DNA from 3 places in the Brachybacterium sp. JB7 genome. Region 1 is predicted to be linked to each of the others. Evidence: predicted binding sites of a transcription regulator. Region 1 holds the regulator's gene; each other region holds the start of a gene.
The links. The regulator HrcA, encoded in region 1, represses chaperone genes, less so after heat shock. The targets are predictions, from matches to a motif close to TTNGCACTCGNNNNNNNCGAGTGCNAA.
Positions count from the first base shown of each region.

Region 2: the regulator HrcA is predicted to act here: its motif matches at 2,825-2,851, upstream of groES (co-chaperone GroES).
Region 3: the regulator HrcA is predicted to act here: its motif matches at 3,982-4,008, upstream of groL (chaperonin GroEL).

Region 1 covers NZ_QPGN01000001.1:42,192-50,058, forward strand. The annotation lists gene CIK81_RS00155 (DUF4870 domain-containing protein) at 61-1,077, opposite strand; gene CIK81_RS00160 (DUF3097 domain-containing protein) at 1,286-2,176, opposite strand; gene hrcA (heat-inducible transcriptional repressor HrcA) at 2,283-3,293, shown strand; gene dnaJ (molecular chaperone DnaJ) at 3,434-4,564, shown strand; gene CIK81_RS00175 (16S rRNA (uracil(1498)-N(3))-methyltransferase) at 4,602-5,390, shown strand; gene CIK81_RS00180 (ATP-binding cassette domain-containing protein) at 5,719-6,714, shown strand; gene CIK81_RS00185 (ABC-2 family transporter protein) at 6,711-7,538, shown strand; gene CIK81_RS00190 (ABC transporter permease) at 7,531-7,867, shown strand, end outside.
Region 2 covers NZ_QPGN01000009.1:59,277-67,143, reverse strand. The annotation lists gene CIK81_RS11970 (hypothetical protein) at 1-597, opposite strand, end outside; gene groL (chaperonin GroEL) at 780-2,366, opposite strand; gene groES (co-chaperone GroES) at 2,372-2,668, opposite strand; gene CIK81_RS18215 (hypothetical protein) at 3,107-3,277, shown strand; gene CIK81_RS11955 (metallophosphoesterase) at 3,372-4,226, opposite strand; gene CIK81_RS11950 (molybdenum cofactor biosynthesis protein MoaE) at 4,420-4,908, opposite strand; gene CIK81_RS11945 (molybdenum cofactor biosynthesis protein B) at 4,905-5,453, opposite strand; gene moaC (cyclic pyranopterin monophosphate synthase MoaC) at 5,450-6,022, opposite strand; gene glp (gephyrin-like molybdotransferase Glp) at 6,019-7,302, opposite strand; gene moaA (GTP 3',8-cyclase MoaA) at 7,545-7,867, shown strand, end outside.
Region 3 covers NZ_QPGN01000003.1:416,645-424,511, forward strand. The annotation lists gene CIK81_RS06330 (hypothetical protein) at 1-586, shown strand, start outside; gene CIK81_RS06335 (hypothetical protein) at 583-1,200, shown strand; gene CIK81_RS06340 (hypothetical protein) at 1,286-1,828, opposite strand; gene CIK81_RS06345 (uracil-DNA glycosylase) at 2,002-2,679, opposite strand; gene CIK81_RS06350 (DUF3263 domain-containing protein) at 2,757-3,140, shown strand; gene CIK81_RS06355 (LytR C-terminal domain-containing protein) at 3,203-3,796, shown strand; gene groL (chaperonin GroEL) at 4,228-5,871, shown strand; gene CIK81_RS06365 (TRAP transporter substrate-binding protein) at 6,371-7,465, shown strand; gene CIK81_RS06370 (TRAP transporter small permease) at 7,465-7,867, shown strand, end outside.

The DNA of each region.
Region 1 (7,867 bases):
GCCCTGCGATCCACGGATCGCAGGGCCCTCGTCGACCAGGTGCTCCCGGGGGAGCTCAGATCACTTCACCAGACGGATGTTCAGCGGGTAGCTCCACCACTGACCCTGGTTCGCCTTGACGGCGCCGATGATCGAGAACACCAGCTGAACCAGTACTGGAACACCGGCGAGCGGGAACAGTGCCCATCCGAGACTAAGAGTCAGGATACCGAATATGCCGATCGCGACCCAAAGGACGACGGTGGCGATCGCGACGCTGATCGCTCCGTTGAGGGCCTCCGCCGCGTGGAAGCGCACGAAGCGGTTGCGGTCCTTGTAGACCAGGAAGATGATCAGCGGTCCCACCCAGCCGAGGAAGCCCCAGGTCATGACGTGGCCGAGGGTCACGCTGAGCTGGGAGAGCATTCCCCAGAGGCGAGCGTCGGAGTCGTTGACCGGCTGACCGGTCAGGGGGCCTTCATACACGCCCTCGGTGCCGGGCGGCGGCGCATCGACCCCGGCCGGGCCGGGATAGGGAGCCTGCTGCTGGGCGTACGGCCCCTGCTGCCCGGGCTGACCCTGCTGGTGCTGCCCCTGCGGGCCTGCCAGAACGGGCTGGCTGTACTGACCCTGGCCCGCCTGGCCCGCCTGGCCCGCCTGGCCCGCCTGGCCCGACTGGTCGTAGGAGCCGGGCTGCGCCTGCCACGCCGCGCCGGCACCGGAGCTCGCCGCATACGGGTCCTCAGCCCCGCTGGCGGACGCCGCGGAGGCGCCGTACGGGGACGCAGCGGAGACCTGCTCGGGATCGGCCGACGCACCGGCGGGCTGGGCGCTCGCGGAATAGGCGAAGGGATCATGCGGGTGCAGGGCCGGATCGGAGGTCGGGCTGGCCTGGTCCTCGTCCGCGGCAGAGGCGGTGAAGCCCTCGCGGGACGCATCCTGCCCATAGGGGTCGACGGGGTTCTGGCCGGCCGCGGCGTTCTGGTCGCCGGCGGCGGGCATGGAGCCCGCAGGGGCCTCGGGGACCGACGGCTGCTCGGGGACGCCGTGTCCCGGCTCGGTGCCGTACGGATCGTTCGGGTGCGGGATCTGGCTCATGATTCCTCTTTCGGGTCGGGCCGACCGCAGGGGCCGACGACAGCTGATGCAACCAGCCTAGTCAGCCCGGCGTGCCGGGTCCCCAGGGGGAACCGCAGACTCGAGCGGGGGATTACCCCCATGCCCGTCCGGTGCAGGAGCGTCGCAGGGGGCACGCGACAAGTGATGCGAGAGAACGAGGAAGCGACGGAGCAGGTCCAGGGCAGGGTCAGGCGGGGTCCATGGTCACGAAGTCGATGAGCTCCTCGATCCGGCCGGAGAGGGAGGGCTCGACGTCGGCATATGAGCGCACGGTCGACAGGATCCGCTTCCATCCCAGCCCGATGTCGGCCTGGTCCTCGTGAGGCCAGCCGAGCGCGGCGAGGGAGCCGACCTTGATGTCGGTGCCCTTGGGGATGTGCGGCCATGCCTCGAGGCCCACCCGGGCCGGGCGCACGGCCTGCCAGACATCGACGTACGGGTGGCCGAGCACGGTCACGTTGCCGCGGGCGCCGGGCAGCCGCATCACGTCCGCCGCGATGCGGGACTCCTTCGAACCGGGGACGAGGTGGTCCACGAGGATTCCGAGCCGCCTGCCGGGGGCGGGGGAGAAGTCCTGGACGCGTTCGACGAGATTGTCGGCGCCCTCCAGCTGCTCGACCACGATGCCCTCGATACGCAGATCATGGCCCCACACCTTCTGGACCAGCTCGGCATCGTGGGTGCCCTCCACCCAGATGCGGGAGGCGCGGGCGGTGCGTGCTTTCGCGCCCTCGACATAGACCGATCCGCTCGCGGAGCGTCTGCGCACCGGCGTCTGCGGAGCCGGGGCGGTGGCGCGGACGAGCACCACGGGCTTGCCGTCGATCATGTAGCCGGGGCCGAGCGGGAAGGTGCGGCGCCTGCCGCGCCCGTCCTCGAGCTCGACGATCAGCTCTCCGGCGATCTTCTCCACGCGCGTGATGGCGCCGGTGAAGCCGGTGGAGGCCTCCTCGACGACCAGGTCCCGCTGGGCGGGGACCTCACGGGCCGCGGGACGGCGACGGTGATGGGCGGGAGGACCGGAGGACAGCACGTCATGGCCGTACCGGTCGGGGAAGCTTCCGGATGCTGCAGGCACGCGCGACACCATACCCTCGTGGCGAACGCCTCCCTGCGAGCATCGCCGGGGGCGCGTAGGATTGGCACTCGGCACGGGTAAGTGCCAGCCGCACGCAACGCAGGAGGTGAGGGACACGGACGCCCGGAAACTGCAGATCCTCGGTGCGATCGTCGAGGACTATGTCTCCACCCGTGAGCCCGTCGGCTCCAAATCGCTGCTGGATCGCCATGAGCTCGGCGTCTCGGCCGCTACCGTTCGCAACGACATGTCCTCGCTCGAGGAGGAAGGGCTGATCCATCAGCCCCACACCTCGGCCGGGCGCATCCCGACGGACAAGGGCTACCGCGCCTTCGTGGACCACGTCGCGACGGTCAAACCGCTGTCGGCACCCGAACGTCGCGCCATCCAGACCCTGCTGGAGGACTCCGGTGACGTCGAGGAGCTGCTAGGCCGGACCGTGCGTCTCACGGCGCAGCTCACCCAGCAGGTCGCGATGGTGCAGTATCCGGCCCGTCGGCAGGCGCGCATCCGCCACGTGGAACTGGTCAAGGTCGCCGAGTCCCTGCTCCTGGTCGTCCTGATCACCGAATCGGGTCGGGTCGACCAGCGCACCGTCCCGGTGATCTCCGGCCAGCCGGTCGAGTTCTACGCAGATCTGCGCGATCAGCTCAACCGCGCTGTCGCCGGCCGCGAGGTCACCGATCTGCGGCGTCCTCTCGCGGATCTCTGCGAGACCCTGCCGCTGTCGGAGCGCCCGGCCGCCGTCGAGGTGGTCGATGCTCTCTCCGCGCTCGCTGCGACCCGCACCGAGGACCGGATCATGCTGGCCGGCACCGCCAACATCGCCCGCGCCGCGCAGGATTTCGCACGCGACGTCGAGCCGCTGCTGGACGTGCTCGAGGAGCAGCTGGTGCTCATGCGCCTGTTCACCGAGATGCATGCCTCCCCGGGCGCGGTCGAGGTGCGCATCGGCGCCGAGCTGCAGGATCAGGCGCTGCATCAGGCGGCGCTCGTCGGCGCCGGGTACGGTGCGGGATCGCACCTGGCGATCCTCGGCCCCAGCCGCATGGACTACGTCTCCGGCATCTCGACCGTGCAGGCCATCGCGCGCTACGTGTCGCGATATCTCGAATGACACCGCGGGCACCGCGCCGCTGCGCGCATGCGCCCGCACCGTCAGGTCCTCTCGGACCGTCCCACCCATCCGTCAGCATCACACCGCGTCCGCCCGCCACGGCTCCTGACGCCCCGACTCACCGGTAAGGATCCTCCACCGTGAACGACGACTACTACGAACTCCTCGGCGTCTCCCGAGAGGCCTCCACCGAGGAGATCAAGAAGGCGTACCGGAAGCTCGCCCGCAGCCTCCACCCGGACGTCAACCCCGACCCCGAAGCCGCGGAGCGGTTCAAGAAGGTCTCCCAGGCCTACGAGACGCTCTCCAATGCCGACAAGCGCCGTCAGTACGACATGGGCGGCGGCCCCGGCATGGGCGGGGGCGGCTTCGGCGGCTTCAGCGGCGGCGCCGGTTTCGACGTCAACGACATCTTCGACATGTTCGCCGGCGCCGCCGGGATGCGCGGGCGCAACCAGGGCCCCGTGCCCCGCCAGCGCCGCGGCGGGGACGTCCTGCGTCGCGTGAAGATCGACCTGCGCGACGTCGTCTTCGGCACCGAGCAGGAGGTCAACTTCCGCACCGCAGTGCTGTGCGAGCATTGCGGCGGCGCCTGCGCCGAGCCCGGCACCAGCCCCACGCGCTGCACCGCCTGCAACGGCAGCGGCCACGTCCAGCGCGTCGCCCAGTCGCTGCTGGGCCAGATGGTGACCATGGCGCCGTGCCCCACCTGCGAGGGCCACGGCGACGTCATCGAGACGCCCTGCACGAGCTGCGCCGGCCACGGCCGCACCCCGTCGGACCGCTCCGTCACCGTCCGCATCCCCTCCGGCGTGGAGAACGGCACGCGCATCCAGCTGCGCGGCGAGGGCGAGACCGGCGAGGCCGGCGGCCCCTCCGGCGACCTGTTCGTCGAGCTGGCCGTGGCCGACCACGACGTCTACGTGCGCGACGGCGACGACCTGGTGATGACCATGGCGGTCCCGATGACCTCCGCTGCGCTCGGCGCGACCATCCCGCTGGAGACCTTCGACGGCGCCCAGGAGATCGACGTGAAGCCGGGCGCCCAGCCCGGCGACGAGATCACTCTCAAGGGCCTCGGTGTGACCCCGCTGCGCCGCGAGCGCCGGGGCGACATCCGCGTCGTCCTCGACGTCGCCGTGCCGAGCTCGCTGACGGACGAGGAGCGCGAGCTGCTCGAGCAGTTCGCCGCCCTGCGCGGCGACGAGAGCACCCGCCGCAAGGGTCACGGTCCGTTCTCCAAGCTGCGTGACCGCCTGCGAGACCTCTGAGCCGACGTCCGCATCCCCTGACCGCACTGGAGCCGACATGCCCACCACCCCGCCCGGGTTCCTGATCCTCGACGATTCTCTGAGCTTGGCGCGCGAGGGCGATCTGCTCACCCTGGACGGGGAGGAGGGCCGCCACGCGGCGAAGGTCGCCCGGATCGGTGTGGGGGAGAACCTCCAGCTCACCGACGCTCCCGGGCGCCAGGTGCTCACCGAGGTGGTCACTGCCCGCAAGGAGGCGCTGGACCTGCGGCTGCTGGCGGACCCGTCTGCGGCGATCCAGCGGCTGCCGAAGCTCACGCTGGTGCAGGCGCTGGCGACCGGCGGTCGCGACGAGCAGGCCGTGGAGTCGGCGACCGAGCTCGGGGTGGACCGCGTGGTGCCGTGGATCGCCGAGCGCTCCGTCTCCGTCTGGCGCGGGGAGAAGCTCACCAAGGGCCGTGCCCGCTGGGAGGGCACCGTGCGCGCCGCCGTGAAGCAGTGCCGCCGGCCCGGCATCCCGTCCGTCGACCCGGCAGCGACGAGCAAGCAGCTCGTCGGGGCGCTTGCGGAGGCCGCAGCCGACGGCGCACTCGTGCTGGTCCTGCACGAGCAGGAGCACGTGGGCCTCATGAGTCTCAGCGACGAGCTGCGCACAGCCAGCGCGGACGATGTCGCCGAGATCATCGTGGTCGTCGGCCCCGAAGGCGGCATCAGCCCCGACGAGCTCGCCGCCCTGCAAGGGGCGGGCGCGCGCTCCGTGCTGCTGGGCCCGGAGGTGCTGCGCACCTCGACCGCGGGACCCGCCACGATCGCGGTGCTGAGCTCGCTGATCGGCCGTTGGGGTTGACCGGCCCCGAAGGCTGACCGGCCCTGGAGGCTGCCTGGCCTCCGGCGTCGGCCGTCGGTCGGCCGCTCGTGCTGACCAGGACCTGGTTCGGGTGGGGGCACGGGCCCCGCGGGACGTGCGACTGACGGACAGAGGTCGCTGACGGAGACGGGCCGCTGACGGACGATGCGGTCCGACCAGTCGTCGAGTCCGGCTGGCACCCTGCGATGCACTGTCTCGGTGAAAGCGTGTGACCGGCGGCACTCCTGCTTGTAGAGTCGTCCACCATGATCTCCGACTCCTTCCTGCCCGTTCTCGGACTGGCGGGCCCCGGCGTCGGGATGCGGCGATGATCCGGGCCGAGACCCTCGTCAAGGAGTTCACGCGCCCGCAGCGCGTGCAGGGACGCTTCTCCGGGCTGCGCTCCTTCCTCAGCACCAGGACCGTCACCACACGGGCCGTCGATGACGTCTCCCTGCGCATCGACGACGGCGAGATCGTCGGCTATCTGGGCCCCAACGGCGCGGGCAAGTCGACCACGATCAAGATGCTCACGGGCGTCCTCGTGCCGACCTCCGGGCACGTCGAGGTCGAAGGGATCGTCCCCTGGAAGGATCGCCGCGCCAACGCGCGCAACATCGGTGCGGTCTTCGGCCAGCGCAGCCAGTTGTGGACCGATCTGCCGCTGCGGGAGTCGTTCGACCTCATCGCCTCGCTGTACGGCCTGGATCCCGTCGACTACCGGCGTTCCCTCGACGGATTCGTGGACCTGTTGGAGATGGGCCCCTTCCTGGACACCGCCGTGCGCTCACTGTCGCTCGGACAGCGGATGCGCGGGGACATCGTCGCGGCGATGCTCTACCGCCCGCCGGTGCTGTACCTCGACGAGCCGACCGTCGGCCTCGACGTGGTCGCCAAGGCGCGGATTCGGGACTTCATCGCGGAGCAGAACCGCACCGAGGGCACCACCGTGCTGCTGACCACGCACGACATCTCCGACATCGAGCAGCTCGCGCGGCGGGTGGTGATCATCGACGACGGGCGGATCCTCTACGACGGCGGCCTGGAGAGTCTCCGCGACCGCTATGCACCCTTCCGCGAGATCGTGGTGAGCGCTCCGCGCATTCCGGACTCCACCGATGTCCCCGGGCTGACCCTGACGCGCACCGTCGCCGCCGGGGACGAGGTGCGCGCGACGTTCCGCTTCGATCCCGCCGACCTCTCGGCGCCCGCAGCGATCGGCCGTCTGACCTCGTCACTCGCGATCACCGACCTCTCCTCGCGGGAACCCGACGTCGAGGACGTGATCCGCCAGATCTACACCGACCGCGGCGTGGTGGCATGAGCACCGCCACGGCGCGGCTGCCCGCCCGGCGGGTACGCGCCGGGCTGCGGGCCTCTGTGCGGCACGCCGCACGCTCCCAGTTCGCTTTCCGTGCGTCGACCTGGACGGGGATCGTCGGCTGCGTGCTCCAGGTGATTCTCGTGCATCTCGTGTGGACCGCCGTCTACGGGGAGCGGACGGTCGTCTCCGGGGTGGCCCAGGGCGATGCGGTCACCTACGCGGTGCTCGGCGTGCTCACCACCACGATCTTTCAACCGTTCATCTTCGATTCGCTGTTGGGCAGGCTCCGCACCGGAGCGATCGCGTTCGACGTGATGCGGCCGATCTCCGCAGTGCCGGTGGCGCTGGCCCGCCAGCTGGGCGGCACGCTCGCCCAGCTGCCGGCGGCCGGGGCAGCGCTGGTGGTGGGTCTCGCGCTCGGGGCGATCTCTCAGCCGGGGTCCTGGCTCTCGGGAGCCGCCTGCTTGCTCTCGCTCATGCTGGGCTTCACCATCGCCCTGATCGTGAACTTCACCGTGGGCCTGGTGGGCTTCTGGACCCTCGAGACGGGCGGAGCGTTCCTCATCTACCGGATGCTCGCCCAGTTCTCGTCAGGAGCGCTGATCCCGCTGTGGTTCATGCCCGCCTGGCTCCAGGATTCCCTGACGCTGCTGCCCTTCTCCGCGCAGGTGTTCGTGCCGCTGTCGATCTACGTGGATCAGGATCCCGGCTGGCACACCGTCAGGGCCCTCGGCCTGCAGGCCATGTGGGTCGCGGTTCTGGTCGCCCTCGCGACGCTCGTATGGCATCGGGCGATCCGGAGGCTGGTGATCTTCGGTGGCTGACTCTTCCGCCCCCTCGTCCGCCCCGCAGGGGAGCCCGCGGCAGGGCACCCTCGCCCGGCCCGTCCCGTCCTGGCGCACCTACGCGATCCTGCTCGGGGCGACCTGGCGGAGCATGCGCGTGCACCGGATGAATCTCGTGCTCACCTTCCTCGGCAGCGCCGCGCTCCAGGGCACGCAGCTCGCCTTCATCGGCGTGCTGCTGAACGCTTTCGGCACCATCGCCGGCTGGGACGTGGCAGAGGTCGCCTTCCTGTACGGACTGCGCCTCACTGCCCACGGGGTGTGCACGATCAACTTCGGCCAGCATCGCGCGAGCGCGCTCGCGGTGC
Region 2 (7,867 bases), on a different contig from region 1:
CGGGGCCTGAGAGCGCAGGTCCGCGGCAGTGATCACGTCGACGTGGTCGATGCGCACGCCGGCCTCGCGGGCCCGCTGCAGCGTCATCTCCTGGGCGCGCGGGCCGAAGAAGCGGCTGGAGACGGCGAGCATCCGGCGCCCCTGCCGGTCCATGACGTACACGCCGTCGTAGGTGGTCTCCGACGCCTCGAGCAGCTCTGCCGCCGAGGCGCCGCGGTCGATGTCGCGCACCGCGATCACGCGACCCACCTCGTCCCAGCGTGCCGCGCGAGTGCGCCGGGCGAGACTGCGCAGCACGAATCCGTGCGCGTCGATCTGCAGCCAGGCGGTGAGGATCCGCAGGCACACCACGGCCGTGGCGGCCGCGACCAGCACCCACAGCAGCAGGGGCAGGGTGAAGACGATGTCGTGCATCAGCGCGGGGTCGCGCCACAGCCGCTGGCCCACGAAGCTGATGATCACCAGGAACTCGAGCACCACGGCGAACACGAAGCCCGCACCGAGCGTGCCGAGCACGACGCCGACCGGGGGCCCGAAGGTCCGCGTGGGCAGACTGTCGTCGCCCGCGGGATGCACGAGATCAGGGCTGCTGCTCACGGGTGCTCCTCCCACGGTGGTCGCACAGGGACCTGGCCATCTTAGGCCGCGACGACCCTCCAGACGTGATCCTCGCCGCAGGTCGGACGCCCGATATGCCGACGGGCGGGCGGACCGGGTCTCCCCGTTCCACCCGCCCGTCGGACGACGTCGAGCGACCTACCGGTCGGCTCGAGTGAGGATCACTCCTCCTCGTCGTCCTGCTTCTCGATCACGAGGGTCTCGGTCGTGAGGACCATCCCGGCGATGGAGGCGGCGTTACGCAGCGCGCTGCGGGTCACCTTCACCGGATCGATGATGCCCTCGGCGACCAGATCGACGTAGTCGCCGGTCGCGGCGTTCAGGCCGTGACCGACCTGGGACTCCTTGACCTTCTCGACGACGACGTAGCCCTCGAGGCCGGCGTTCTCGGAGATCCAGCGCAGCGGCTCGACGACCGCACGGGCCACGGCGCGCACGCCCACGGCCTCGTCGCCCTCGAGCCCGAGGCCGCCCTCGAGCACGGAGGCAGCCTGGACGATGGCGCTGCCGCCACCGGCCACGATGCCCTCTTCGATGGCAGCGCGGGTCGCGGAGACCGCGTCCTCGATGCGCATCTTCTTCTCCTTGAGCTCCACCTCGGTGTGAGCTCCGACCTTGATCACGGACACGCCGCCGGCCAGCTTCGCGAGGCGCTCCTGGAGCTTCTCGCGATCCCAGTCGGAATCGGTGTTCTCGATCTCGCCGCGGATCTGCGCGACACGATCGGCCACGGCCTCGTCGTCACCGGCGCCGCCCACGATGGTGGTGGAGTCCTTGGTGATGACCACACGGCCGGCCTGGCCGAGCACGTCGGTGTCGACGGTCTTGAGGTCCAGTCCGAGGTCGGCGGTGACGACCTGGGCACCGGTGAGCACCGCGATGTCCTGCAGCATCGCCTTGCGGCGATCGCCGAACGCGGGAGCCTTGACGGCCGCGCCCTTGAAGGTGCCGCGGATCTTGTTGACGACCAGCGTGGACAGTGCCTCGCCGTCGATGTCCTCGGCGATCACGAAGAGCGGCTTGCCGCCTTCGACGACCTTCTCCAGCAGCGGCAGGATGTCGGCCACGGCCGAGATCTTGCCCTGGTGCAGCAGCACCTGCGCGTCCTCGAGGACGACCTCCTGGCGATCTGCATCGGTGACGAAGTGCGGGGAGATGTAGCCCTTGTCGAACTGCATCCCCTCGGTGAAGTCCAGCTCCATCGCGGTGGTGGAGGACTCCTCCACCGTGATGACGCCGTCCTTGCCGACCTTGTCGAACGCCTCGGCCAGCAGCTGGCCGATCTCGCGGTCCTGGCTGGAGACGGACGCCACGGAGGCGATCTGCTCCTTGCCGTCGACCGGGGTGGCGATCTCGCCGAGCTTGTCGGAGAGGGCCTCGACGGCCTGCTCGATGCCGCGCTTCAGGGCCGACGGAGCGGCGCCGGAGGCGACGTTGCGCAGACCCTCGTGCACGATGGCCTGAGCGAGAACGGTGGCGGTGGTGGTGCCGTCACCGGCCACGTCGTTGGTCTTGGTCGCGACCTCCTTCGTGAGCTGGGCACCGAGGTTCTCGTAGGGATCGTCGAGCTCGATCTCACGGGCGATGGTCACGCCGTCGTTCGTGATGGTGGGAGCGCCCCACTTCTTGTCGAGAACGACGTTGCGGCCCTTGGGGCCGAGCGTCACCTTGACGGTGTTGGCGAGCTTGTCGACGCCACGCTCGAGAGCGCGGCGCGCGTCCTCGTTGTAGATGATCTCCTTGGGCATGTGTTTCAGCCCTCGATGATCGCGAGGATGTCGCGCGAGCCGAGCACGAGGAACTCGTCGCTGCCGTACTTCAGCTCGGTGCCGCCGTACTTGGAGAAGACGACCTTGTCGCCGACCTTGACGTCCATGGGGACGCGCTCGCCCTTGTCGTCGAAACGACCGGCGCCGACGGCGACGACCTCGCCCTCCTGGGGCTTCTCCTTGGCGGAGTCGGGGATCACGAGGCCGGAAGCAGTCGTCTGCTCGGCCTCGAGCGGCTTGACGACGACGCGATCCTCGAGGGGCTTGATGGAGACCGACATGCGGCTCACTCCTTCATGAAGAGATGACTCTGTGAGTTCTAGGGGCAGGGAGCCCGATCCCGGTCGTCGTCGCGGTGCCGACCGAGGAGGTTCCCTCTGCGGCAGCTTCTGGCACTCTCGGCCGTCGACTGCCAACGGGACAACTGTAGGACCGTGCTGGCACTCATGCAAGGCGAGTGCTAAATCGGTGTCCGGGACCGCGGTGCGGGCGACGGCCGACCCTCTCGCGGTCCGTCACGTCACAGGCCCGCCACACATCGCGCAGATCACCATTGCGCACCAGGTCACCTGCTTATTGTGAACCTGGCAACCAGTGGGCTCCGAAGCCTGGAGTCCTCAGCCCGCGCACGGTAGAACTGACAGCAGAGACGTTGCCGTGGCCCCTGCGATCCAGGGCGCGGCATCCCGCCGCTCCGACCCAGAGGAGATTTCCCCCTGATGACCATTCTTCGTGCCTTCGGTGCCATGCTGCGCCGCCGTTCCGATTCCCAGCTCGCTGAGGACATCGTCGCGGCCGGGAACGCCGCCCGCCACCAGCACGGCCAGGACCCGATCACCCCCGGCCCCGTCAGCAGCCAGGGCGTCCGTCCCTACGGATTCGGCTACTGAGGAGTCGGCTGCACAGCCACTGATCGCCTGAGCCCCTGTGGAGAGGATCCGCGGGGGCTTCTTGCTGCCCTGAGCCGGAAAGCGAGGGAGCGGATCAGCGCCCGGCCGCGTCGACGATCGCGGCGACCTGCTCCGGCCCGAAGTCGTAGACCGGGGTCTCCGGATCTGCCGAGGTGTCACCCGCGTTGGGGAAGATCGAGGTGACCACCCGGGGCGCCCCGGCACCGAGCTCGACCAGGCTGGCTCCGGATTGGGCCCGGGACTGCTCGTGCTCGCCCGCCGTCACCGGGTCCACGACGTTCGTGATGCCGGGGACCACGTGCAGCGGGATCCCGGCGATCGCCCCGGTCATCTCGTGGTGGTAATGGCCCGAGAGCACGATCCGCACGTCGGAGCCCTCGAGCACCGCGGCGAGCTCGTCGAGCCCGTCGAGGTCCAGCGCCCGCAGCAGCGTCGTCGCGCCGACCAGCGGAGGATGGTGGATCGCCAGCACGGTGCCACCCGCGGCGGGTTCGTCGAGCACCCCGGAGAGCCAGGTGAGCTGCTCGGGATCCAGATGTCCGTATCCCGCCCCCGGAACGCTCGAGTCGAGCACGACGATGCGTCCTCCGGTCTCGAGCGGGATCACCCTGTCCTGGACCGTCGTGCCGCGGTCCCCCAACGCGATGGTCTCCCCGTAGGCGACGGAGACGTCATGGTTGCCCATCACCACGGCGAGCGCGGCGCCCTTCTCGGCGGCGAAGGGGTCGAGGATCTCGTGGAGCAGGCGGTAGCTCTCGGGGGTGCCGTCCTCGGAGGCGTCCCCCGTGTGGACGATCGCGTCCAGGCCGTCGACCGCGGCGAAGCGGTCCAGCAGCCCGCGCAGGGCAGCCGTGGTGTCGATCCGGTCGTAGTGCCGAGCCGCGGGATCACCGTGGAGGTGGGTGTCGCTGAGGTGGAGGATGCGCATGGTGCCACCGTAACGAGCGCAGATGACGGGGCGGTGACGCGCAGCCGACGCGCACGGGCACGGGCATGCGGACGGGCGCGGGCACACTCACAGGTAGAGGCACAGGCACAGGCACAGGCACGGCACGCACGCACACGGGCACTGGCACTGGCACTGGCACTGGCACGAAAGGCACGGCACGGCACGGCACGGATCAGCCGAGCGCGCCCACCCATTCGCTCTCGCCGTCGTCGAACACCTGGAGCTTCCAGATCGGCAGACGCTGCTTGACCGTGTCCACGAGGTCGTCGCAGGCCACGAAGGCCTGTTTCCGGTGCGGCGCGGCGACCGCACAGGCCAGGGCGCTGTCCCCGATCTCGAGCGGCCCGTAGCGGTGGGCGACGGCGATCAGCGTGTCCGGATAGCGCGCGGAGATCTCATGCGCGACCTCGAGCATCACGGCTGCCGCGCCGGGGTGGGCCGAGTACTCCAGCCGCTCGACGCCGCGGCCTCCGTCGTGGTCGCGCACGACGCCGTCGAAGGTGACGACCGCGCCGCAGCGGGGATCCGCGACGGCCTCGACCATCCGGGCCACGGAGACCGGCTCCGTGGTCACCTCGGCAAGGCGGACGCGCTCGGCGGCTGCTCCCATCGCCGGGTCGCCCTCGATGCGCAGCGGCTCGGGCTCGGTGCCGGCGCTCATGCGTGGCCCCCGCCGTCGCGCTGTTCGAGCAGGTGGTCGAGGATCGGGTCGAGCACCGTGATCCCGTCGCGCACTCCCCCGCGGGAGCCGGGCAGGTTCACCACGAAGCTGCGCCGGGCCATCCCGGCCAGCCCCCGGCTCAGCAGGGACGTCGGGGCCTTCTCGGCGCCGAGGCGGCGCACGGCCTCAAGGATGCCGGGCATCTCCCGGTCGAGCAGCGGAGCGGTCTGCTCGGGGGTGACGTCGGTGGGGCTGATGCCGGTGCCGCCGGAGGTGATGATGACGTCGATCCCGGCGTCGATCGCCACGGAGAGGGCGCGACCGACCTCGGGGCCGTCGCTGACGACCTGCTTGTCCGCTGCCTCCAGGCCCCTGCTCTGCAGCCACTGGAGCAGCAGGGGGCCGGTGCGGTCCTCGTAGCTGCCGTCGGCCGCGCGGGTCGAGGCGATGATGACGCGGGCGGTGCCGCTCAGCGCCGGCGCGGCGTCGGGGTCCTCACGCACTGCGCAGTCCGCATCGGTGCGTCGGGCGGGCATCTGCTTCATCTCTGCTCCTCCTGGGACCCTTGCTGCGCAGCGTCCGTGGGCGCCTCTGCAGCGGCCGACGGCCCCGTTCCCCCGCAGTCTTCTCGACCGCTGCGGGTCCAGTCGCCGCTCTTGCCCCCTGACTTCGCGAGCACCTCGACGTTCTCGATGCTCGCCAGATGGTCCACGGCCTTGATCATGTCGTACACGGTCAGCGCCGCGACCGTGGCCGCGGTGAGCGCCTCCATCTCGACGCCGGTGACGCCCCTGGTGCGTACGCGGGCCGTGATCTCCACCCGGTCCTCGGCGGGCACGAGGTCGAGCTCGACCCCGCTCAGGGGCAGCGGATGGCACAGCGGAATGAGATCGCTGGTGCGCTTGGCCCCCATGATCCCGGCGATCCTCGCCGTCGCAAGGGCTTCCCCCTTGGGCAGGTCGCCGCTCGCGATGCGGCCGACGACATCGGGCCGGGTGCGCAGCACGGCCCGTGCGGTCGCCTCGCGGGAGGTGACCGCCTTGTCGGTCACGTCGACCATGTGCGCCGAGCCGTCGGCCCGCACGTGCGAGAGGTCGTGGGACACGTCGTTCATGAGTCTCCTCCAGGGATCAGCACGGTCTCCAGCATGTCGCCGTCGTGCACCATGTCGGTCCCGACGGGGACGATCACGAGGGCATCGGCGGCGGCGAGCCCGCCGATCAGGTGCGAGGACGCCCCACCGACCAGGCGCACCCGACCCGATGGCAGGAGCCGAGCCCGACGGTACTGCTCGAGGGCGAGTGGGGAAGGTTCCGGGAGCTCGACCCCCACCGGGAGACGCAGACGGGTGCGAGGCGGCGCCCCGAGAGCCGGCCGGGCGATCAGCTCGCAGCTCAGCAGCGCGGAGACCGGGTTGCCGGGGAAGGCGAGCCAGGGCACTCGCCGCGCGGGCAGATCGAGGGTGCCGATGCCCTGCGGGCCCCCAGGCTGCATCGCGACCTTCGGGAAGGCCATGGTCACGCCCGCGGACCCGGCCGCGTCCCGCACCACCTCGAACGCTCCTGCGCTCACGCCGCCACTGGTCACGACGAGGTCGGCGTCGTACGAGTCGACCAGAGCGCGCAGTCGGGAGAGCAGTGCGGCCGCATCGTCCGGGACGGCGGCACAGTGCACGACCTCCGCCCCGGCCGCAGCCAGTGCCGCGGAGAGCCCCGGCCCGTTGGCGTCGAACACGCCTCCGGCCACCGGGGAGGCACCCGGGACCGCGACCTCGCTCCCGGTGGACAGCACGATCACCCGCAGCCGTGACTCGACCTCCACGTCGGCCAGGCCGCAGGCGGCGAGGTGGGCGATGCGGGCCGGCGTGAGCACCTGGCCGGCGCGCAGCACGGTATCCCCGGCGTGGGTGTCCGAGCCGCGACGCCGCACGTAGCGCCCGGGGTCGCGCGAGACGGGAGCCAACGTCACGGTCCCGTTCTCGCTGCCCTCGGGCTCCCCGCCGCGCCCGGGCTCGAAGCGTCCTGCTGCGCTCTCCTCGACCGGGATCACCGCGTCGGCGCCCTGCGGGATCGGTGCTCCGGTCATGATCGGTCGGGCGGTGCCGGCGTGGAGAGTGCCGGGGGCGTCCCCGGCCGCGATCATGGGTCCTCGCGGCATCGCTGCCGAGCCGTCGGCGGTCAGGGCGGCCTCGAGGTGCGCGGTGCAGACCGCGTAGCCGTCCATCTGCGAGTTGTCATGGCCGGGCACGTCCACCCGGGAGCGGGCGTCGACCCGTGCCACCCGGCCGACGGCGAGCGCACCCAGCGGCAGCACCTCGCCGCTGCGCACCGGGGCGAGCAGCGCGAGCGCGTCGGCCACATGGTCGGCGAGCGGGATGCGCTCGGCAGCGGTCATCGTGTCCACTCTCCGATCGAGCAGGGTGAGTCGAGCAGTGCGATCCCTCAGGGCGATCCGTGCAGGGTGCAGGGCCGTCGGGGTCGGCGGCCCCTCCAGTATCCCGCCTCGCGGCGCGTGTGTGGCCGATGCCTTCCTCCGGGCCCCGCGCCGGATCACGCACGGTGTCACACGGACGCCTATCCTGGAGGGACCGGATCCGCCGGCAGCTCGAACCGATCACCGCCGAGGAGGTGCTGTCGATGGCCGCTCGCCGCATCGGCCTGGGCATGCCCAAGCTGCGCACCACGGACGAGACCGTCTCGACCCTGCCCGACACCTCGGACCGGCCCGCGACGACCGCGCTCGCGGACCGCTTCGGCCGCGCCGCCACCGATCTTCGACTGTCGCTCACGGATTTCTGCAACCTGCGCTGCACCTACTGCATGCCCGCCTCCGGCCTCACGTTCCTGAACAAGGAGCAGATGCTCTCGGTCGACGAGGTGGTGCGGCTGGTGCGGATCGGCGTGGAGCGTCTGGGCATCGAGCAGGTGCGCTTCACCGGCGGTGAGCCGCTGACCCGCCC
Region 3 (7,867 bases), on a different contig from region 1:
CGCCCTGCTCCTCTCCATCGGATGCCTCACCGCCTCCGTGCTCCTGCTGCTGGCCACCACCGCCGGCGGCATCACCTATCTCGTGCTGCAGAAGCGTGCTGCAGAGGCCGCGACCACATTCACCGGCGCGACATACGCGTTCGGCTACCCCGTGGACTGGCACCGGACCACGACCGGCGTCGAGCTTCCTGATCCCGATCAGGTGCTCGAGCTCAGGAACGACGACACGACGAAGTACGTGACGGTCCTGGACCGCAGCGGGGCGATGTCGGCCGCAGGGGAGTGCTCGGACGCTACCGCGCGCGCGAACAGCCAGGGGTTGGGGGCCGACCAGAACGAGGTGATCGGTGCTCGTGACGTCGACGGCCGTGAGGCTCTCCACCATCGCGCCGTCGCCACCGACCTGGACGGGGAGCACTCCTCCAGCGTGGTGGACACCTGGTGCCTCCCCAAGCCCGACGGGGTGGTCCTCTTCGTGGCCCAGACCTTCAGCGACGATGACAGCCCCGAGTCGATGCCGGATGCGGAGAGGATCCTGGACAGCTGGGAGTGGACGGTCGACGGCCTGTCCGCGGAGGACTCATGACGCACCAGACCACGAGGCCGGCAGGGGCCCGCCGTCCCCTGATCCTGCTGATCGCAGGCTTCCTGATCGCGGCGCTGCTGCTCACGCTGCTGGCCGTCGGCACGGTCACCTACCTCGTGCTGAGCACCAGGCCGGAGCCCGCCGCCGCCCCGGAGTTCCCGACCTACCAGGCGCCGACGCCCATGACCGAGGTCGATACCGGCTGGTACACGTTCTCCTATCCCGCGCACTGGGCGCCCCAGGACCCGTCGGAGGACATCTCCTCGTTCGAGTACGTCCTCACGACCCTCGACGCTGCAGACAACTCGAAGATGGCCGTCATGGATTACGTGGTCGAGGACGGGATCGAGGAGGAGTGCCTGGATCAGGCCGAAGCGCTGAGACTCCACGAGATGCCCGATGTCGAGGTGGACGGTCGCGTCGCAGCGCACTATCAGACCATCGCGCCCGCCCCGGACACGGAGGAGACCATGGTCCAGGACCTGTGGTGCCTGCCCAGGCAGTTCCACATCGTCGTGGTGCTGGGACGCACCAGCGGGCCGGAGGCCGAGGCCGCAGGGGTCTCCGAGGCCCAGAAGGTCCTGGACACCTGGTCGTGGACCACGGAGTCCTGAGCATCCCGGCTGCTCGACCCGGGAGAGTTCCTCAGGGACCCACGAGAGCCAGGGAGAGTCAGGGGGCGGGGGTCAGGGCCTCACGTCAGCGGACCCAGGTCCACGTATCGAGCATGACCTCGGCGACAGGCGCGGGGCCGGCGCCGTCGGGGGAGGAGCCCTCGGCGAGGAGGACGACGACGCTCTCGGCATCTGCCATGCAGTACGCATCGCCCTGATGCCATCGGTCCTCGCTGTACGAGACCCACCGACTGTGCGCCGCGCGAGCACCGTCGACCATGAGCGGGTCGAGGACCTCGGCGGAGACCGTCGCCAGGCCCTGCTCCTTGGCGCTGTCGAGCAGCACGGAGCAGAAGCCAGCGGCATTCCGGATGCCCGTGGTCTCGCGAGCGATCGCGACCCGCTGATCCTCGGAGGGGGGCGCGAGGGCCGAGAGCACCCGGAGGGAGACGAACTCAGGGTTCTCGACCTCGGACCATCCCGCCGGGACCACGGTGCTGATGCCGTCCACCTCCAGCGGGACCGTCTCCGGGGACGTGGCGGCATCGCGCTGGATGACCAGATAGGTCACTCCGCCGCCGATCGCCAGGACGAGTGCCAGGCACAGGAGACCGGTGCAGAGGAGCACCGCGCGCACGGCACGCCGTCGGCGAGGAGGCCCGCCGCTCGCCGCGGACTCATCTCCCGCAGAGCCGGAGGCATCCTCCGCGGAGCAGGGCGCATCGCCCGCCGGGCCGGGGGACCACTCCTCGCGACCGCCGGGCGGCCCGGCGACGCGGGTCGTGTCCCCGACCCGGGTCCTCACTGCGGGATCCGCCAGTCGATCGGTGCGGCGCCCTGCGCCTCGAGCAGCTCGTTGACCCGGGAGAAGGGGCGCGAGCCGAAGAATCCGCGGGAAGCGGACAGCGGACTGGGGTGCGGGCTCGCGACATACGGCACGTCACCGAGCGCTGGGATCAGGGCCTGGGCATCGCGCCCCCACAGGATCGCCACGAGCGGCCCGCCGCGGGCGACCAGCGCCTGGATCGCGGCGTCGGTGACGAGCTCCCAGCCCTGGCGTCGATGCGAGGCGGGGGCGCCCGGCGTGACCGTGAGGACCCGGTTCAGCAGCAGCACGCCCTGATCCTGCCAGGCCGTGAGATCGCCGTGGCTCGCACGCGGTATGCCCAGGTCGGTCTCCAGCTCGGTGTAGATGTTCGCGAGCGAGCGCGGCAGCGGCCGCACGTCACGGTGCACCGCGAAGGACAGCCCGATCGGATGGCCGGGCGTCGGATAGGGGTCCTGACCGACGACGAGCACGCGCACGTCCGCCATCGGGCGGGTGAAGGCCCGCAGCACGGCATCGCCGTGGGGGAGGTAGCCGCGGCCGGCCTCGATCTCGGAGCGCAGGAACGTTCCCAGGGCGTGGATCCTGTCCTCGACGGGGGCGAGGGCCTGGGCCCAGTCGGCACTGATGGTCTCGGGAAGAGGCGTCGGCATGTGAGCAGTCTTCCACCCGTCGGGGGAACGCGGCGAGCCGAGTTCGGCAGCGGTCCGCTCCCGCGTAGCCTCGAACCATGTCCGCTGACCATGCCCGTGATCGAGATCGCGCCCCGCGCGAGAGCGAGGCGACCGATGCGGCGCTGTGGGACCCGGAGACCGGCGACGCACCCGATCCGGTGACCGGTCCGGCGCCGTCGGCCCCGCAGGACGGACTGACCGAGCGCGACCGGATGATCCTCGCGCTCGAATCCCGCACCTTCCGCTACGTCGGGGCCAAGGAACGAGCCATCCGCGAGGAGATCGGCATCTCCAAGGTGGCGTACTACGTGCGGCTCAACGCCCTGCTCGATGACCCCTCGGCCCTGCGCGCGGCCCCCGCCGTCGTGAACCGGCTACGCGACCGGCGCACCTCCGAGGACGGCGTCCCGCCGGTGCGTGACTCCGGTCGCGTGGCCTGACGGACCGGGTGCCGGGGCGTGTGCTCCACCCGCAGGACGGATCGAGCAGGTTTAATGGGGCCGTGGCTGATTCCCAGTATCCTTACCCGCCGGACCGGTTCGACGACGAGGCGGACGCCGTCTCGTTCCACGGCGCCCATCGCGCCGAGGAGCCGTTCTGGCGACAGAACCTGCTCTACATCATCATCATCGGCGCCGCGCTGGTGATGCTGATCGTGCTCCTGTTCGTCATCGGAGGTCGCGGAGGCGGCGGCGATGATCGTGCGCAGGACCCCACCACTCCCGCCGCGAGCGAGGACTCCTCGTCCGAGTCCGAGGCCGAGGAGAGCGACGAGGAGGAGCCTGCGGCGGAGCCGGACAAGTCCACCCCCGTGCTGGTCGTCAACGCCGGCGGGATCAACGGCCTGGCCGGGACCTGGCAGGAGAACCTCGAGGATGCCGGCTGGTCCGACATCAGCCTCAACACCGCGGACAACGTCCAGCAGGAGCCCATCGTGTTCTACCGCGACGCGGAGGATGCGGACACCGCGAAGGCCCTGGCCGAGGAGGTCGGCGCCGGAGAGGCCCGCCAGAGCGACGAGTACGACGCGCGCATCACCTTCGTGGCGGTCGACGAGCCCGATGCGGGCGACGACGGGGGCGACGGCGAGGGCTGATCCGCTCGTCGCCACGCCTTCTGTTCCAGCATGCGACGCGCGCCTGCCTTCCCCCTGGGGTCGGCGGGCGCGCGTCGTGCTGTGCGCGGCGGCCGGTCCGGGGCAGATCCGGGGATGCGGGCGGTCGTCGGCTCTGCACTCCGGCGTCGGCCCAGAGCAGAAAGCACGAATCCGACCCTGCGGAGTTAGCACTCTCCCCCTCCGAGTGCTTATGATGATCTGGCACTCGGTGATCGAGAGTGACAGCGCCCCTCGGGGCAGTCGCCCTCGGGAGTCGGGAGCCTGATCGGACAGCAGGCACTGCTGCTCGACCACGAACATTCCGGCCCCGTGAGGGATCCGGCGCCGTGGGACATGAACACGGCGTGGGATCTCGTCCGTCGCGGGCACAGGGTCGGGTGGACACCACACCACACGGGAGAGATTCCACAATGGCCAAGCTCATCTCTTACGACGAGGAGGCCCGGCGCGGCCTCGAGCGGGGAATGAACCAGCTCGCCAACGCCGTCAAGGTCACCCTCGGCCCCAAGGGCCGCAACGTCGTCCTCGAGAAGTCCTGGGGCGCCCCCACCATCACCAACGACGGCGTGTCGATCGCCAAGGAGATCGAACTCGACGATCCCTACGAGAAGATCGGCGCCGAGCTCGTCAAGGAGGTCGCCAAGAAGACGGACGACATCGCGGGCGACGGCACCACCACCGCCACCGTCCTTGCCCAGGCACTGGTCAAGGAAGGCCTGCGCAACGTTGCCGCAGGCGCCAACCCGATCGCGCTCAAGCGCGGCATCGACCAGGCCGTGGCCGCGGTCTCCGAGACCCTGCTCGCGCAGGCCACGGAGATCGAGACCAAGGAGCAGATCGCCAGCACCGCCGCCATCTCGGCGGCCGACCCGGCCATCGGCGAGCTCATCGCCGAGGCGCTCGACAAGGTCGGCAAGGAAGGCGTGATCACGGTCGAGGAGTCCAACACCATGGGCCTCGAGCTGGAGCTCACCGAGGGCATGCGGTTCGACAAGGGCTACATCTCGCCCTACTTCGTCACCGACGCCGAGCGCCAGGAGACCGTGCTGGAGGACCCCTACATCCTCCTGCTGTCCTCCAAGGTCTCCTCCGTCAAGGACCTGCTGCCGCTGCTGGAGAAGGTCATCCAGGCCGGCAAGCCGCTCGCGATCCTCGCCGAGGACGTCGAGGGCGAAGCCCTCGCGGTTCTCGTCGTCAACAAGCTCAAGGGCTCCTTCAAGTCCGTGGCCGTCAAGGCCCCGGGCTTCGGCGATCGCCGTAAGGCGATGCTGGAGGACATGGCCATCCTCACCGGCGGTCAGGTCATCTCCGAGGAGGTCGGCCTCAAGCTGGAGACCGCTGGTCTCGAGCACCTCGGCCAGGCGCGCAAGATCGTTGTCACCAAGGACGAGACCACGATCGTCGAGGGCACCGGCGACGCCGAGCGCATCGCCGGCCGCGTGTCGCAGATCCGTACCGAGATCGAGAACTCCGACTCGGACTACGACCGCGAGAAGCTCCAGGAGCGCCTCGCGAAGCTGGCCGGCGGCGTGGCCGTCATCAAGGCCGGCGCGGCGACCGAGGTCGAGCTCAAGGAGCGCAAGCACCGCATCGAGGATGCCGTGCGCAACGCCAAGGCCGCTGTGGACGAGGGCATCGTCGCCGGCGGCGGCGTCGCGCTGCTGCAGGCCGGCAAGGACACCTTCGACAAGCTCACCCTCGAGGGTGACGAGGCGACGGGCGTCAACATCGTCAAGGTCGCCGTCGAGGCACCGCTCAAGCAGATCGCGGTCAACGCCGGTCTTGAAGGCGGCGTCATCGCGGAGAAGGTCAAGGGCCTTCCCGTCGGCCAGGGCCTGAACGCGGCGACCGGCGGGTACGAGGACCTCCTCGCCGCCGGCATCATCGACCCGGTGAAGGTGACCCGCTCCGCGCTGCAGAACGCAGCGTCCATCGCGGGCCTCTTCCTCACCACCGAGGCCGTCGTGGCCGACAAGCCGGAGCCCAAGGCCCCGGCCGGCGGCGACGACATGGGCGGCATGGGCGGCATGGGTGGAATGGGCGGCATGATGTGATCCAGCCTCACGGCTGATCGCGTCGCTCCCACCAGAGCACCAAGGGCCCCGATCCTCTCCGGAGGATCGGGGCCCTTCGCTGCGTGCGGCTGGTACTGCCTGGGGTGCTGGGGTGCTGGGGATCTGTCGACGCCGCGCCCTGAGCCGAGCCGCTGACCGCCGGCGCCGATGGGTAGCGCTTTCCCAGGTCAGCGGCGGAATTGCCTGCTCGGGCCGCAACCATGGCAACCGTCGGCAAGGGGTGAGACCGGTTTCCCGGCGGCTGGCACTCTGTCCGAGGTCGGCTTCGCGAAGCGACCGGGCGCTGCGGCCATCGGGCACAGCAGCCCTTCGACGACGGATCTCGGAAGCCCGAGGAACGTCGTCTCGCGCGAGGCCGCGGCTCCTGGGTCACCGGGAGCCCTGTCCGACCGGCACGCCCCGGGAAGGACGACGACGCTGCAGTGCGGTGATCGTCGCGCGCCTTCCGGCCGGAGCTGCCCATTCGAGGAGGAATGCAGTGCGATCACGTTTGCCCCGCCGACGAGGAGCACCCCGCTCGCTCGCCGGCTCCCGCTCCGGAACGCTGGGAGGAGTGGGCCGGCGAGGATTCCTCAAGGCTCTTCCTATCGCCGGTGCCGGTGCCGCCCTCCTGGGAGGCTGCGCCACCAAGGAGGGAGCCGTCACCGACGTGGACAGGGTGCTGTCCATCTCCCTCGGGCAGGCGGAATCGCATCCCAGCTACGGGTCGCTGGTCTCCTTCGGCGAGCGCATCGCCGACGCGACCGACGGCCGCTACGGAGCCCGCGTCTACGCCAACAACTCGTTGGGCGATCAGCAGGAGACGGTCCAGCTGGTCTCCGACGGCGCCATCGACATGGCCGTCATCTCCGGCACTCAGATCGAGAACTCGGAACCGCGTTTCCTGCCCATGAACGTGGCCGGGGTGTTCGACGACATCGACCACCAGAACCGCGTCATGCTCGACGACTCGATCGTCGGCGACCTGTTCGCCTCCCTCGAACCGCACAAGCGCCTCACCGTGCTCGGCGGCTACACCCAGGGCAGCCGCCACCTCTACACCTCCGGCGGCCCGATCGAATCGCCCGACGACCTGGCCGGGATGAAGATCCGTGTGCAGGAGTCCGAGATCTTCCTGCGTCTGATCCGCAACATGGGCGGGGTGCCCACACCGATGGCCTACAGCGAGGTCTACACGGGGCTGCAGGCAGGAGTGCTCGACGGGGCGGAGAACAACGAGATCTCCTACGTCACCCAGCGGCACTACGAGGTCGCCAAGCACTTCACCATGACCAACCATCTCGTCGGCTTCGACTTCATGCTGGCCAACACCGACCTGCTCGCGGACATGGACGAGACCGACCGCGAGGCGGTGCGGGAAGCCTGGAAGGAGACGCAGAGCGAGTTCGTCGAGATCTGGAAGCGGGAGACCGCGGAGGCCACCCAGGAGATGCTCGATCGCGGCGTGATCATCTCCGAGCCCGACGCCTTCGCCCCGATCATCGAAGAGACCGGACAGTCGATCCTCGAGAACCCCGAGGACATCGCGCTGTACGACGCGATCCGCGCGCTCTCCGAGAAGGAAGGTGCCTGATGTCCACTCTTCGTCACGGATTGCTCTCCGCTCTCAAGGTGCTGTGCATCGCGCTGTTCTCGGTGCTCGTGGTGGTCGTGGTCTGGCAGGTCTTCACCCGCCAGGTTCTCGGTGCACCGAGCCCCTGGACCACGGTCACCGCCCAGTACATGTTCGTGTGGCTGAGCCTCTTCGCTGCCACGCTGGTGTTCGGCGAGCGCGGCCACATCGCTGTCGACGTCGTGGCCCAGCGCGCGCCGGGCGTCTCCCGCCACGTGCTCATCGTGCTCGTGCAGATCTGCATCATCGCCTTCGCCGTGCTGGTCATGGTGTGGGGCGGTCTCCGCGGCATGTCGATGTCCTGGGACCAGGTGATCCCCGGGTTCCCCTTCACCGTGGGGCACATGTACCTCGCCCTGCCGG